One region of the Lysinibacillus sp. RC79 genome, then DNA from elsewhere that is predicted to be linked to it. Evidence: riboswitches for the same ligand, from Rfam matches in the RefSeq annotation. Region 1 holds a riboswitch; each other region holds the start of a gene.
The links. Region 1 has a riboswitch for lysine ahead of ABH968_RS21035 (amino acid permease). Riboswitches for the same ligand answer to the same signal wherever they lie in the genome.

Region 1 (4,567 bases):
GGCGTCCGATGAGCCGCTTCGCTACGCTGCAGGGTCTCGGGCCAACATGATGTTGGTCACGAAGGCGTTATCACAGGACGTGATGCTTTTAGCCTTCGTTCCTCTATATCGCTGATCCCCGAGGAGTCGCCCAGTCTCCACTCCAATCAACTTATTTACATTGCATACGTTTTAACTAATAACATCCCAAACTTCCGAATATATATTTTGTAATATTATATATAAATTAGTATATTCTTATTAATAATCAAAATTAATTTAGAAAGTTACAAAAAATGACTTTTAGAAGGAATTATGGGTTTTATTCTATTATATTTTGTATTATCGGGTTGTTATTGTTTTATGCTAGTTCATTAAGTGAAAATGGCATTTTTGGTATTTACTTTTATTTGGGTGCTCTACTCTGGATAATGAGTATTTATTTTGGAATATCCGGAATTAAATCAAAACAAACAGGTATTTCTAAATATTTAGGATTACTCATCATTTTGCTTATTCTTGTCATCTACGGATCGATGATTGCTATTATGGGGATACGAGACTTTGGGGCTTAAAGGTTAATGGTTCACCTGGCGTATTTTTCTGACAAGATAGTACCTGGGGTTACAAATTCATTAAAAAACTGCCCTGCAAGTCATTTTCTATGGCTCACAGGACAGTTTTATTTTTTATTGTTCAACTTTTAAATCACATTGCTCTAATGGAAGCATTTTTGTTTTATGCTTGATTTTATAGCCAAGCCATAAGAATAAGAACAGTGGAATACCGATATAGGAGACAAGGACTCCATACCAGTCTATTGTATTACCCATAAAGGCATTGTAGTTTTGTCCAATAACAACAATCATACAAACTGTAAAGGCAAATAGCGGGCCGAATGGGAATAGCCTTGCTTTATACGGTAACAATGTCGGATCTAAGCCCTGTACCTCGAACGCTCGACGGAAACGGTAATGGCTAAATGCAATTCCTAGCCAAGCAATGAAGCCAGACATCCCAGAGGCATTTAGCAGCCACATGTAGACTACACCATCACCAAAGAATGAAGCCAAAAATGCTAGGGAGCCTACAGCTAAAGTCGCCAGTAATGCGTAAATCGGAATACCTCGACGGCTTAGTTTAGTGAAAATTTTCGGTGCATGTCCATCTACCGCTAATTGCCAAAGCATACGTGACGATGCGTAAAGCCCTGAATTCCCTGCTGACAGCATTGCCGTTAGAATGATAGCATTCATCAATGATGCAGCAAAGGCAATTCCTAAACGGTCGAACACCAGTGTAAATGGTGAAACAGCGATATCTTCAGATAGCAAACGTGCATCTGTAAATGGAATCAGCATCCCAATTGCAGCAATCGCTAAAATATAGAATAAAAGAATTCGCCAGAAAACAGACTTCACGGCTTTCGGGATATTTTTACCAGGGTCATCCGTTTCACCTGCTGTTATCCCAAGTAGCTCTGTCCCTTGGAATGAGAATCCCGCAGCTAAGAAAATACCAAATGTAGCAAGGAGCCCACCATGGAATGGTCCATCACCGATAAAGAAATTCGTAAAGCCTACCGGAGCGTGTCCTCCTAAAATACCAAAAATCATTAAGAAACTGATGATAATAAAAATGATTACAGTTACAACCTTTATCATTGCAAACCAATATTCACTTTCACCATAGCTTTTTACCGATAATAGATTGAACGTTAAAACTACAGCAATAAATAAAACAGTCCAAAGTGCTGATGAGCTATCTGGGAACCAATATTTCATAATTAATGAGACAGCAGAAATTTCTGCCGCAATTGTAATCGCCCAGTTGTACCAGTAGTTCCAACCAAGTGCAAAGCCTAAAGCTGGGTCTACAAATTTTGTAGCATACGTACTAAATGAGCCCGATGATGGCATATAAGCTGCCATTTCGCCTAAGCTCGTCATTAAAAAATACACCATGATACCGATTAATGCATAGGCGAGTAGTGCACCGCCAGGGCCTGCTTGTGCAATGGCACCACCACTTGCTAAAAACAATCCTGTACCAATTGTACCGCCTAATGAAATCATTGTAATATGACGGCTTTTTAATTCTTTTTTCAGCTTCGGTGCTTTATGACCGAGCTGATTGACTTTTATTTCACTCACGATATAGCTTCCTTCCTTTTTTAAGAGGCGAAAAAAATGCCATCACATGAACGTTGCTGTGATGGCTAAGTAAATCCTCTGTTCCTTCAAAATGATAGCTCAACACGTTGTTCAAACGTGACAGTTCTGTCCCTTTCGGAGACAGCCCCAGCATGAGGTTTTCAAGTCCCCTCACACTTCGGCGGTATTTCCTTTCAGTTAATTTCTCTAATGCTTGTCATTTCCATTAACATACTCTTAAATACCGCGACCTCTACCTCAATATAAACATGAGGCATTAAATATTAAATTTATGATGGGTATTAGTTTAACATACGACCTATGACATTTCAATAACTCGAGTAATGTTCTTTATTTTGCGAATTTTCCACTATTTCCATTAGTGTGATAAAGTGGTATAGTGATTCAATCAAAATTGTTCTAACAGGGGGGACTTATTTGACTACTCATGAACATACCGATACTTATCCTAGCAGGAAAATTAACTGGAAAGGGACAACCTTATTACTCGTTATCGGAGTAATTTGTATTGCCTCGACATTACGGATGCCGCTAACAGTTGTTGGTCCTATTATATCCTTTATCCGTGAAGACCTCGGCATATCCAATGTACTAGCGGGCTTTCTAACAACGATCCCATTGCTAGCATTTGCAATCATTTCACCATTCGCACCAATTGTCGCACGTAAATTTGGACTAGAATTAACATTATTTTTATCAACTATTCTTTTAGCGGTAGGAATTGTCCTACGCTCCCTTGGCACAACTAGTTTACTCATATTTGGTACTATGCTAATTGGTATAGCCATTTCATTCGGTAACGTACTAATTCCCGGATTACTTAAATTGAAATTTCCCTTTCACGTAGGTTTGCTTATGGCATTGTTCACAATGTCGATGAATTTGACAGCTGGACTCGGTGCTGGTATTAGTTATCCTATTGCCAATTCATCATTTGGCTGGCAAGGAGCTTTAGCAATCGCACTTGTTCTTGTGGTGTTAACCATATTAATTTGGATTCCACAGCTGAAATTTAATAAGCCTGAGTCTACTGTTAAGACGACGAAAGAACGTACACCATTATGGAAATCACCTGTTACTTGGGCAGTGGCGGGGGCTATGGGATTTCAGTCATTATTATTCTACACAACTGCCGCTTGGATTCCTGAAATATATATATCACAAGGATTAGCTGCAGATCGTGCAGGCTGGATGTTTTCCATCATGCAATTTTCACAAGTTCCAATGGCTTTAGCTGTGCCTATTATCGCTAGTAAAATGACATCTCAACGTCCTCTCGTATTAATGTTTACGGTATTTTACTTAGTTGGCTTTATCGGAGTAGTGATGGAATGGACAAGCCTCGCTGTACTGTGGATGGTGCTACTAGGCTTAGCAGGAGGGGCTTCATTCGCATTAGCGATGATGTTCTTTACACTACGTACCCGTACAGCTTTTGAGGCAGCTGATTTATCAGGTTTTGCACAATCATTAGGGTATTTATTAGCCGCAATCGGTCCAATCTTATTTGGTTATTTGCATGATTTATTTGGTGGCTGGAATACGGCTGGTTGGTTATTTGTTGTCGTAGCATTGATACTCTTCTTATGTTCATTTAGGGCTTCTAAAAATGAATATGTAAATTAAAAAAGGTAGCTCATGATCTTATTTCAGCGGATGTCATGAGCTGCCTTTCTCTATTAGTAAGGTGGTTTCTGATAAAAATAGTTCGGTGTATTGTAAACATTAACATAAGGCTTATGGTAAATATGGGTTGTAGCTGGCGAAAGAGGTGGAATCAACCATGTCCAATTACCAGTAACCTCACGATTTGCTGCTGCTTCTGCTTCCTCAAACAATTTAAATTGCTGTGCAGCTGTATGATGATCTACAATGCTCACACCATCTTCTTTAAAGGAATGTAGGACTGCCATATTCAGCTCAACTAATGCTCGGTCACGCCATAAAGAAGCCTGTTTGGTTGTATCGAGGTTGAAAATTTCTGCTATAGCGGGCAGCATATTATAACGCTCATGATCTGCTAAATTACGTGCCCCGATTTCTGTACCCATATACCAACCATTAAATGGGGCTGCTTCAAAATCGATACCTGCCATTTGGAAGCGCATACTCGAAATTATCGGCACTGCATACCATTTTAATCCTAACTTCTCTACTTGAGCAGATTCCGGATGACGAATCGGTACCTCTAGTACATATTCGTCAGGGATAGTAAACACTTGTGGTTCCCTTCCATCCACCTGTACAACGAGTGGAAGCACGTCAAATGCTGTTCTCTTACCTTGCCAGCCAAGTGACTCACATACTTTTGTAAACTCAACAGAATGCGAATCACCAACGGTTCCAGATTCCGTTTCATAGCCAGCATAACGGATTAGCTGATGATTCCATACACGAACTCGTCCCGGTGCAAA
Region 2 (4,567 bases), on a different contig from region 1:
GGAAATGAAAGTGGCTGAAATTAAAGTCCCTGAATTAGCAGAATCGATTACAGAAGGTAGTATCGCACAGTGGGTAAAAAAAGTGGGCGATCGCGTTGAAAAAGGTGAATTCATCGTTGAACTTGAAACAGATAAAGTAAACGCTGAAATCATTTCTGAAGAAGCGGGAGTATTAACTCAAATTTTAGCTGAAGAAGGCGATACTGTACTTGTAGGTCAAGTTATCGCAGTTGTAGAAGCTGGCGAAGGTGCAGCACCTGCTCCAGCAGCACCAGTTGAGGCAGCTCCAGCTCCAGCAGCGCCACAATCGGCACCTGCTCCTGTTGCAGCAGCTCCAGTTGTAGAAGAAACTTCTGGTGAGCGTGTAATCGCATCTCCAGCAGCTCGTAAACTTGCTCGTGAAAAAGGTATTGACCTTGCTGCTGTATCTCCAGTAGATCCACAAGGCCGTGTACGTGTACAAGATGTAGCAGCTCATGGTACAGCTCCAGTAGCAGCACCACAAGCAGCTCCAGCAGCACCGAAAGCAGTTGCAGCTGTAGATGAATCACGTGTGACAGTTGAAAAAATGAGCCGTCGTCGTCAAACAATTGCAAAACGCTTACTTGAAGTAAAACAATCTACAGCAATGTTAACAACATTCAACGAAGTAGATATGACAAACGTAATGGCTTTACGTTCCCGTAAAAAAGACCAATTCTTCGAGTCAACTGGCTCAAAACTTGGTTTCATGTCATTCTTCACAAAAGCTGTAGTTGCAGCACTTAAAAAATACCCATATGTGAACGCACAAATCTCTGGTGATGAAATTCACTTAAACAACTTCTTTGATATCGGTGTAGCTGTATCAACAGAAGAAGGTTTAGTAGTACCAGTTGTACGTGACGCTGACCGCAAAAACTTTGCTGAAATTGAAGATTCAATCGCAGACCTAGCGAAAAAAGCACGTGACAAAAAATTAGGTTTAGCCGATCTTTCAGGTGGCTCATTCACAATTACAAACGGTGGAGTATTCGGTTCATTAATGTCTACACCTATCATGAATGGTACACAAGCTGGTATCCTTGGTATGCACACTATCAAAAAACGTCCAGTTGAAGTGAATGGTGAAGTAGAAATTCGCCCAATGATGTACTTAGCTCTTTCTTATGACCACCGTATTATCGATGGTAAAGATTCTGTAGGCTTCCTTAAAACAGTTAAAGAACTACTTGAAAACCCAGAAGATTTATTATTAAATTCTTAATTCCTGAATTTGTTAAAACCCTGCGAACATTGTTTTGCAGGGTTTTTTGCTTGTCATAAAACATTTCTCATTTTCAGGGAAATTTTTAAGAAAGCTTCACGTAGTAATAAAGTATATAGTATAAAAGAATTTAATTTTGTGGAATAACAGATTCTTTTGAATTACTAGTGTAGAGCTTTGATAATAAATATTTTCGAATTTTCTAAAAATGTTCAAAGTCATATTTGTAAAAACGTAAACACGTATATATGTTGATTGGAGTGGAGGCTGGACGCTCCCAGGAAAGCGCAAAGCCAGAACGGAAATCACCCCCTACGTTATTGTAAAGGCTACAAATCTAAACACCATTTTCAACTTTGCAAAATTGTATATAAGGATTTTAAAAGAATAAAACCCTAATATTGTAATTAGTCAGAAAAGTAATAAAATTATCTTGACGGATAACTTAGTTTTATAGTAATATCTTAATATCAATTAAATATACAAACCTCACATTTATCCTATTGTGAGGTAGAGGCGCGATATTTATTAGTTCATTGTTGAGTTCAAGCAAGCGAAGACGCAATGGAGAAGGAACTATCGCCGAAGTATAAAAGGAGCTCGTACTTTTATGCTGGGTCTGCAGTGAATAAGTGCAGGACTGTCCTAGTAAATTACTTTCCAGGTTTACTAGGTTGTGCTATCTCGGAATTTTGGAAATTATTGTGAGGATTTGGGCAACTGTTAAAAAAGATAAGACCTAAGTTCAGAACTTAGGTCTTTTTTGGTACAGTTGTCTTATTTTTTTACAGAAAAGGGGAGTTTTCCATGAAAAGAAAATGTTTGGTATTAATGTTGACCGTCATGACTGCAATTTTGTTAGCAGCTTGTGGTACTGGTGGTAAAAAGGATGCGACGTCGTCTAGTGATGGGGGAGTAAATACTGATAAGGGTGAAAGCGGAGGCCAATTCCGTATCGGGATGGAAGCAGGCTATGCTCCGTTTAACTGGACACAGCAAAATGATGCAAATGGCGCAGTAAAAATTGCCGATAATGCAGAATATGCAGGCGGATATGATGTGCAAATGGCGAAAAAAATTGCTGAAGGCTTAGGAAAAGAATTAGTTATCGTAAAATTGGAATGGGATGGTTTAGTACCATCACTACAATCAAACAAAATCGATGCAATCATTGCAGGGATGTCACCTACTAAAGAGCGTAAGCAAACAATTGATTTCACCGAAAATTACTATACGTCTGATTTTGTGATGGTTATCAAAAAAGGCAGTAAATATGAAAAAGCAAAATCCATCCAAGATTTCTCTGGTGCAAAAATTACATCACAATTAAATACGTCTAACTACAATGTTATTGATCAAATCAAAGATGTAAAAAAGCAAACAGCAATGGATAACTTCCCAGCAATGCGTGTAGCATTAGAAGCTGGAAAAATTGACGGCTATGTAGCAGAGCGTCCAGAAGGTATTTCCGCCGCTGCTGCAAATGATAAGTTTACGTATGTAAAGTTTGAAAAAGGTTTCGATACCGATATTTCAAATACATCTATTGCAGTTGGTTTACGTAAAGGTGATGCCGATCTTGAAAAAATCAATGAAATCTTAAAAGGTATTTCTGAAGATGATCGCCAAAAAATTATGGAAGAAGCAATTCACCAGCAACCAGCAGCACAATAACATGAATGCACGGGCTATCTGCTAGCCCGTGCAATCCCAATACAATTTATACAATAAGAATCTCTCTAAAAAATAATAATGTCTTTGCTAAAAGTTTCATAAGATAAAAGAAACAAAAGGCCCAGCTAAGACACAATACTGTAACGAACAAGCAACACAACGTTGTTAGGAGGAACATCATGAGTTTTGAATGGATTATTTCTATTGTTGAGAACAACTGGCAAATGTTTTTACGAGGTGCGTATTATACATTACTTATTTCGATTATTAGTACAATTATTGGTGCACTTATCGGATTTTTTATCGGAATTATGCATACCATCAAGGTTCGTAAAAAGGGTTTAAAATTCTATAGCTTAAAGCTCATTAATTTTATACTAACATGCTATGTCGAATTCTTCCGTGGTACACCAATGATTGTACAAGCAATGGTTGTATTTTACGGATTAGATATTGCATTTGGTATTGATATGAACTTTATTACGGCAGGTATTTTAGTTGTTGCACTAAACACAGGTGCTTATATGACTGAAATTGTGCGTGGCGGTATTGTTTCCGTTGATAAGGGGCAGTACGAGGCCGCATCGGCCATTGGTATGAATCATTTTCAAATCATGCTACATGTTGTATTACCACAAGTTGCGCGAAATATATTGCCTGCAACAGGTAATCAATTAATTATGAATATTAAAGATACAGCAGTTTTAAACGTTATCGGGGTTACGGAATTATACTTCCAAACAAAGTCGATTGCAGGTAATAACTTCCGCTATTTTGAATCCTTCTTTGTAGCTTGTGTCCTTTATTTCATCATGACATTCACAGCATCAAGAATTTTACTGTATGTAGAAAAACGACTGGATGGACCAGATGCCTACCAAAAAGAACAGAAAGAAGCAGTATAGGGGGACGAACAGATGACAGTTATTAAAATAGAGCATTTAAGTAAATCATTTGGGCGTAACCAAGTGTTAAAGGATGTAAATTTCCAAGTAGAAAAGGGCGAGGTTGTCTGCTTAATCGGCTCTTCCGGATCTGGTAAATCAACACTACTACGCTGCATTAATTTACTAGAAACACCAAGTGGCGGTCAAATTATTTACAAAGGTGACAACATTTTAGACGATAAGCATAATATCCAAGAATATCGTACACATTTAGGTATGGTATTCCAGCAATTTAACTTATTTAACAATCATAATGTGCTAAAAAACTGTACAGTTGGTCAAATGAAAGTATTAAAGCGTTCGAAGGCAGAAGCCGACGAAGTTGCTCTAAAATATTTGCAAATTGTTGGTATGGATCAATACGTCAATGCGAAGCCAAGGCAGCTATCTGGCGGTCAAAAACAGCGGGTAGCGATTGCACGAGCATTGTCAATGAACCCAGAAGTAATGCTGTTTGATGAACCGACGTCAGCACTTGACCCAGAAATGGTTGGTGAAGTATTGAAGGTAATGCGTCAGCTAGCGAATGCCGGGAATACGATGTTAATTGTTACACATGAAATGGAATTTGCTAAAGAAGTAGCAGACCGCGTTGTATTTATGGATAAAGGTGTTATTGTAGAGGAAGGACCACCATCACAGGTTTTAGTAAAACCTCAGCATGAACGGACAAAAGAGTTTTTAAAACGAACATTAAAAT
Region 3 (4,567 bases), on a different contig from region 1:
AACCCCTCGTTATAATCACAAATCATTTTTATATTTATAGTTGTGCATGTCTTTCTTTTAAGAGCACATCTATTAACGAAATAAATGCCTCCAAAATATTAAGTGAGTGTTGAATCATTTCCTCTAAGTTACTAATTGACAGTTCATTCACTAATTTTTGTGCAGCCATATGTACTAATTCATGAGGTTGTTCTATATGACGATATTCTGGTAATTTCTGATATTCCTCAAAATGTCCATAATACCATTTCCCAAACATACATTGATGATGCGTCTTTAAAGTTTCTTTATGGCCAGCCTTTTGAATAGCATTTCGCAAAAAGCTAGCATGATCCATTAACCTTGCCGCCAGTTGGCTAACTACCGTTTGTTCTGAGGGCTTTCTGATTGTCGGTACAATAGCTTTTAACATTTCAGATACTTGATTTTGTATTATATCCGAGAAGTCACTAGTATGTGATAGTTCCGTCGTTGTTTCCGCTAAACGACCTACTGCTATTACATTTTCTTCTGATGCGGCTGTTATTTGATGAATGCCATGTGCTGCTTCTTCAATATTTTTACTTGTTACAGTCAGATTAGCAATATTGTTCTTCATGATACTTAAAAAGTCAGTTAAATAATGTTCGACTTGTTTAATATTTGTTATTGTATTGTGTAATTTCTTATCAATGACTGATCGAATCTTCGTCATTTCTTGCAATGAACCTTTCGAGCTGTTGGCTAACTTCCCTACTTCCATCGCGACAACATTAAAGCCCTTTCCATGCTCACCAGCTCGCGCGGCTTCAATAGAGGCATTCAAGGATAGTAGTTGTGTTTGATCGGCAATCCCGGTTACCCCTTTACTGATATCGTCCATTTTAGTCATTTCATCATTTAATTGCTCTGTTGAATGAGCTCCTTTAGCCAACAACTCCTGAACCATTTCACCTTTTGAAATGGATGATTCCATTTCCTCTACTAGTAATATGGAATGCTGTTTTATTTCTTGAATATTTGCATTAACATTTTGCTCAACCGCAAGCATCTCTTCTGTATTTGACGACATTTCTTCACTCATTGCGGAAATATCCCCTACACTCGTTGAGACATTTTGAACCTTTAAAGCCGTTTGAAAATTAATTAACTCCATATGCGCTAGTACAAAGTCTAATATCGCATTTTTCACATCAATGCTTTCCTGCTCAAGTTCCAATTCCAGAATTCGTTTTTTTAATATTTGTATTTCTAAATCATTGTCTCTTTCAACGCTTTCATCCATTGGCTTTTGAAATAAACCGAATAATACCATACAAACCCCAACCTTCCCCTTGGTAAAACATGTCATATTTTATTATATAACAATAAAATTGGATAAAATATTAAATTGATGTGAACAAAAAAAGATGTGCCCATTCCAGAAGATTCATTCTAAGTGAAGTAGTTGATTGGAGTGGAGGCTGGGCTACTCCTTGGGGATCAGCGTCACAGATGAGACCCTGGAGCGAGCAAAGCGAGTGAAGCGGCTCATCGGACGCCCCCAGGAAAGAGCCCAGCCGGAACGGAAATCACCCCCTCGTTTTGCCATAGATCCCTACTTTATTTAATATGACATATTAATTTCATTGACATAATAGTTTTTCAACAACAAAAAAGATGTGCCTTTTACAGACACATCCTATTCAAAATTATATGTAAAGCGCTTGTTCTAAGTTAAATTCATCATGTAATGCATTTGCTGCATGAATCATTTCGTCCTGAGGAACAACGACAGAAACTTTTATTTCAGAAGTACTGACCATTTTTACAGGGATACCTTCACGACGTAGACGATCAAACATTCGGGCAGCCACCCCTGGATTAGATGCCATTCCTGAGCCAATAATAGAGACTTTTGCTAAGCCGATTTCAAAATCAGCAAAACTAAACCCTAATGATAATTTACTATCTTCTAGGACACGTAATGCTTCAGCGAACTCCTCTTTTAAAATGGTAAATGATACAGTTGGCTTTAAGCCATCAATTATTGCTTGTACGATTATATCGACGTTTATGCGATTCTCTGCAAGTATTGTGAACATATCTGCTAATGAAGCATTGGAATAAGCATCATAACCAACTGTTAAGCGAATAACGTCTGACTCATAGGCAACACCACGTACAATTAAATTTTTCTCCATTTCAACTTCCTCCTTCAATAAAGTACCTACTGTATCTATTTCGCTCGACCGAATGATAACTGGGATTTGAAACTTCTTTGCTAACTCTACAGCTCGTGGGTGTAAAATTTGTGATCCTAAGTTTGATAGCTCTAGCATCTCATCGTAGGAAATTTCTTTTAGCTTTCGTGCCCTAGCAACATGACTTGGATCAGCTGTATAGACTCCATCCACATTCGTGTAAATATCTACCCGCTCCGCCTTCAATTTTGCTGCAATAGCTATAGCCGACGTTTCCGCCCCACCTTTACCTAACGTCGTAATATTCCGTGAATTATCGATACCCTGTCCCCCAGCAACAATTACGATTTTCCCCTGTACAAAATGCTCTTCTATTCGACTAGCATCCATTTCATCAATACGGGCATTGCTATACATAGCATCGGTTTCAATGCCTACCTGCCAGCCTGTTAATGACACAGCATCATATCCTTCTTCCTGTAAAGCAATTGCCACTAATGTACTTGTAAGTTGTGAGCTTGTAGAAAATAGTGCGTCTAGTTCACGCTTAGATGCGTTGTCTGATAGATCACGAGCCATCTTTGCTAATTCTTTAGCCATACCCCTCATAGCTGTAGTGACAACGACAACATCAAAACCTCTTTCCTTTTCTGCAATCGCCTTTTTCGCAACATTTTGAATGTGCTCTGTTGATGCTAATGTAGCACCACCAAATTTCATCACAATTCTCGCCATCTTTATCATTCTCCTTCGTATTAAATCATTTCGCTGATTATAAAGTTGCTATACTTTTGCAGCAAAATCAAAGTGACACGAGCACTCACTTTCCTCCGCTCCAATTTTTTTAACATCACCTCTCAGGTAGGGGGTAACTGCCTTGAAAAAAGTTTGTCTCTAGAAAGCAAAAAGGCAGCTCTCACATAACGTGAAAGCTGCCTATAACATGTACAATAAAAGTAACTTGTGCATGTGTGATAGCTCTCCGAAACGATTAGTATCGACAGTCTTACATCTCTTAAATGTAAAACCAGCACAGCATCGGAAACAACGATGCTCCACTTCGGCAAGCTTCCCTTTCATACATTTTCACTGGACTTGTTCGTCCTCGAACGTACTACTCTTGAACCTTGCACCTCTATCATCACTAAATAGTGAAAGTATTTAATTAACCTTAGTGAAGAAATTTCCAATTTAATAGTAGAAACTACTGAAAAACTAAGGCACGGTATACAACATTGCTATATTGAAGGGCAATGTTATATACAAACTTAGCATATGTCTAATCCTTTGACAATGGCTCTTGTAGAAAATCAATTTCGCCTTGGCGTAATTGCGTCCGGAGGCATTATTTTCATTCAGTAGGTATTTGTACACCCACTGAAAAGGAACTCCATCTGCATTCATCTCACCATCTTCAGAGGTGGGAGTCTTCTATTGAATGAAAATAAGCATAGATATTGTTAGCTAGATTAGATGGCATCCCTGCTTCTTGTAATGCCTGCATACTTGCCTCACGAATTTTTTTGACAGAGCCAAAATGCTTAAGTAATTGCTGTTTTCGCTTTGGACCAATGCCCTCTATATGATCGAGGACAGATTGTATAGCATGCTTCTCGTGCTGCTGTCGTAAGAAGGTAATAGCAAAGCGGTGTACTTCGTCCTGAATTCGTTGCAGTAAGTAGAATCCATCGCTTGTTCGCTTTAATGCAATTACTTCAGGTGGATCACCAAATAGAAGCTGTGACGTATTATGCTTTTCATCTTTTGCTAATCCGGCAATTGGAATGACAAGGCCAAGCTCATCTTCTAACACTTCTCGCGCGACTTCCATTTGCCCCTTCCCACCATCTATTAGTACTAAATCTGGTAAAGGTAGACCATCTTTTAATACGCGTGTGTATCGACGACGAATCACTTCCTGCATCGCCCCGTAATCATCGTGCTTCGCAGCAGTACGTGTTTTGTATTTTCGATAATCCTTCTTCGCAGGTTTTCCATCGATAAATACAACCATTGCAGATACAGCATCTGTCCCATGCATATGACTATTATCGAAAGCTTCAATCCGTAAAGGCGTAGAGATGCCCATAGCTTCACCAAGCGCCTCACATGCTCCTATAGTGCGTTCTTCCTGACGTTCAATAAGCTGGAACTTCGCTGCTACAGCAATTTCAGCATTTTTCGTCGCTAATTCAACTAGCTCTTTTTTTTGCCCACGTTTTGGTGTCAGTACCTTAACTTCTAATAATTCCGTTAAAATATCTGCATCAATAGATTGTGGGATAAAGATCTCCTTAGGCTTAATGTGCTCTAACTTTTCGTAAAATCGCCCAACGAACGTTAAAAACTCCTCTTCTGCCTCTTGATAAATTGGGAAAATCGAGACATCTCGCTCAATGAGCTTT

Region 2: another riboswitch for lysine. It lies ahead of ABH968_RS07610 (transporter substrate-binding domain-containing protein); the one in region 1 lies ahead of ABH968_RS21035 (amino acid permease).
Region 3: another riboswitch for lysine. It lies ahead of ABH968_RS00520 (aspartate kinase); the one in region 1 lies ahead of ABH968_RS21035 (amino acid permease).

Annotation. Positions count from the first base shown of each region.
Region 1 is NZ_JBGCCD010000028.1:65,311-69,877, forward strand. Features, by position in the region: gene ABH968_RS21030 (hypothetical protein) at 411-554, shown strand; gene ABH968_RS21035 (amino acid permease) at 669-2,132, opposite strand; lysine riboswitch at 2,220-2,396, opposite strand; gene ABH968_RS21040 (CynX/NimT family MFS transporter) at 2,571-3,779, shown strand; gene ABH968_RS21045 (nitric oxide synthase oxygenase) at 3,833-4,567, opposite strand, start outside.
Region 2 is NZ_JBGCCD010000005.1:237,106-241,672, forward strand. Features, by position in the region: gene odhB (2-oxoglutarate dehydrogenase complex dihydrolipoyllysine-residue succinyltransferase) at 11-1,246, shown strand; lysine riboswitch at 1,750-1,936, shown strand; gene ABH968_RS07610 (transporter substrate-binding domain-containing protein) at 2,054-2,920, shown strand; gene ABH968_RS07615 (amino acid ABC transporter permease) at 3,100-3,825, shown strand; gene ABH968_RS07620 (amino acid ABC transporter ATP-binding protein) at 3,838-4,567, shown strand, end outside.
Region 3 is NZ_JBGCCD010000001.1:124,798-129,364, reverse strand. Features, by position in the region: gene ABH968_RS00525 (methyl-accepting chemotaxis protein) at 35-1,294, opposite strand; gene ABH968_RS00520 (aspartate kinase) at 1,671-2,897, opposite strand; lysine riboswitch at 3,130-3,308, opposite strand; gene uvrC (excinuclease ABC subunit UvrC) at 3,577-4,567, opposite strand, start outside.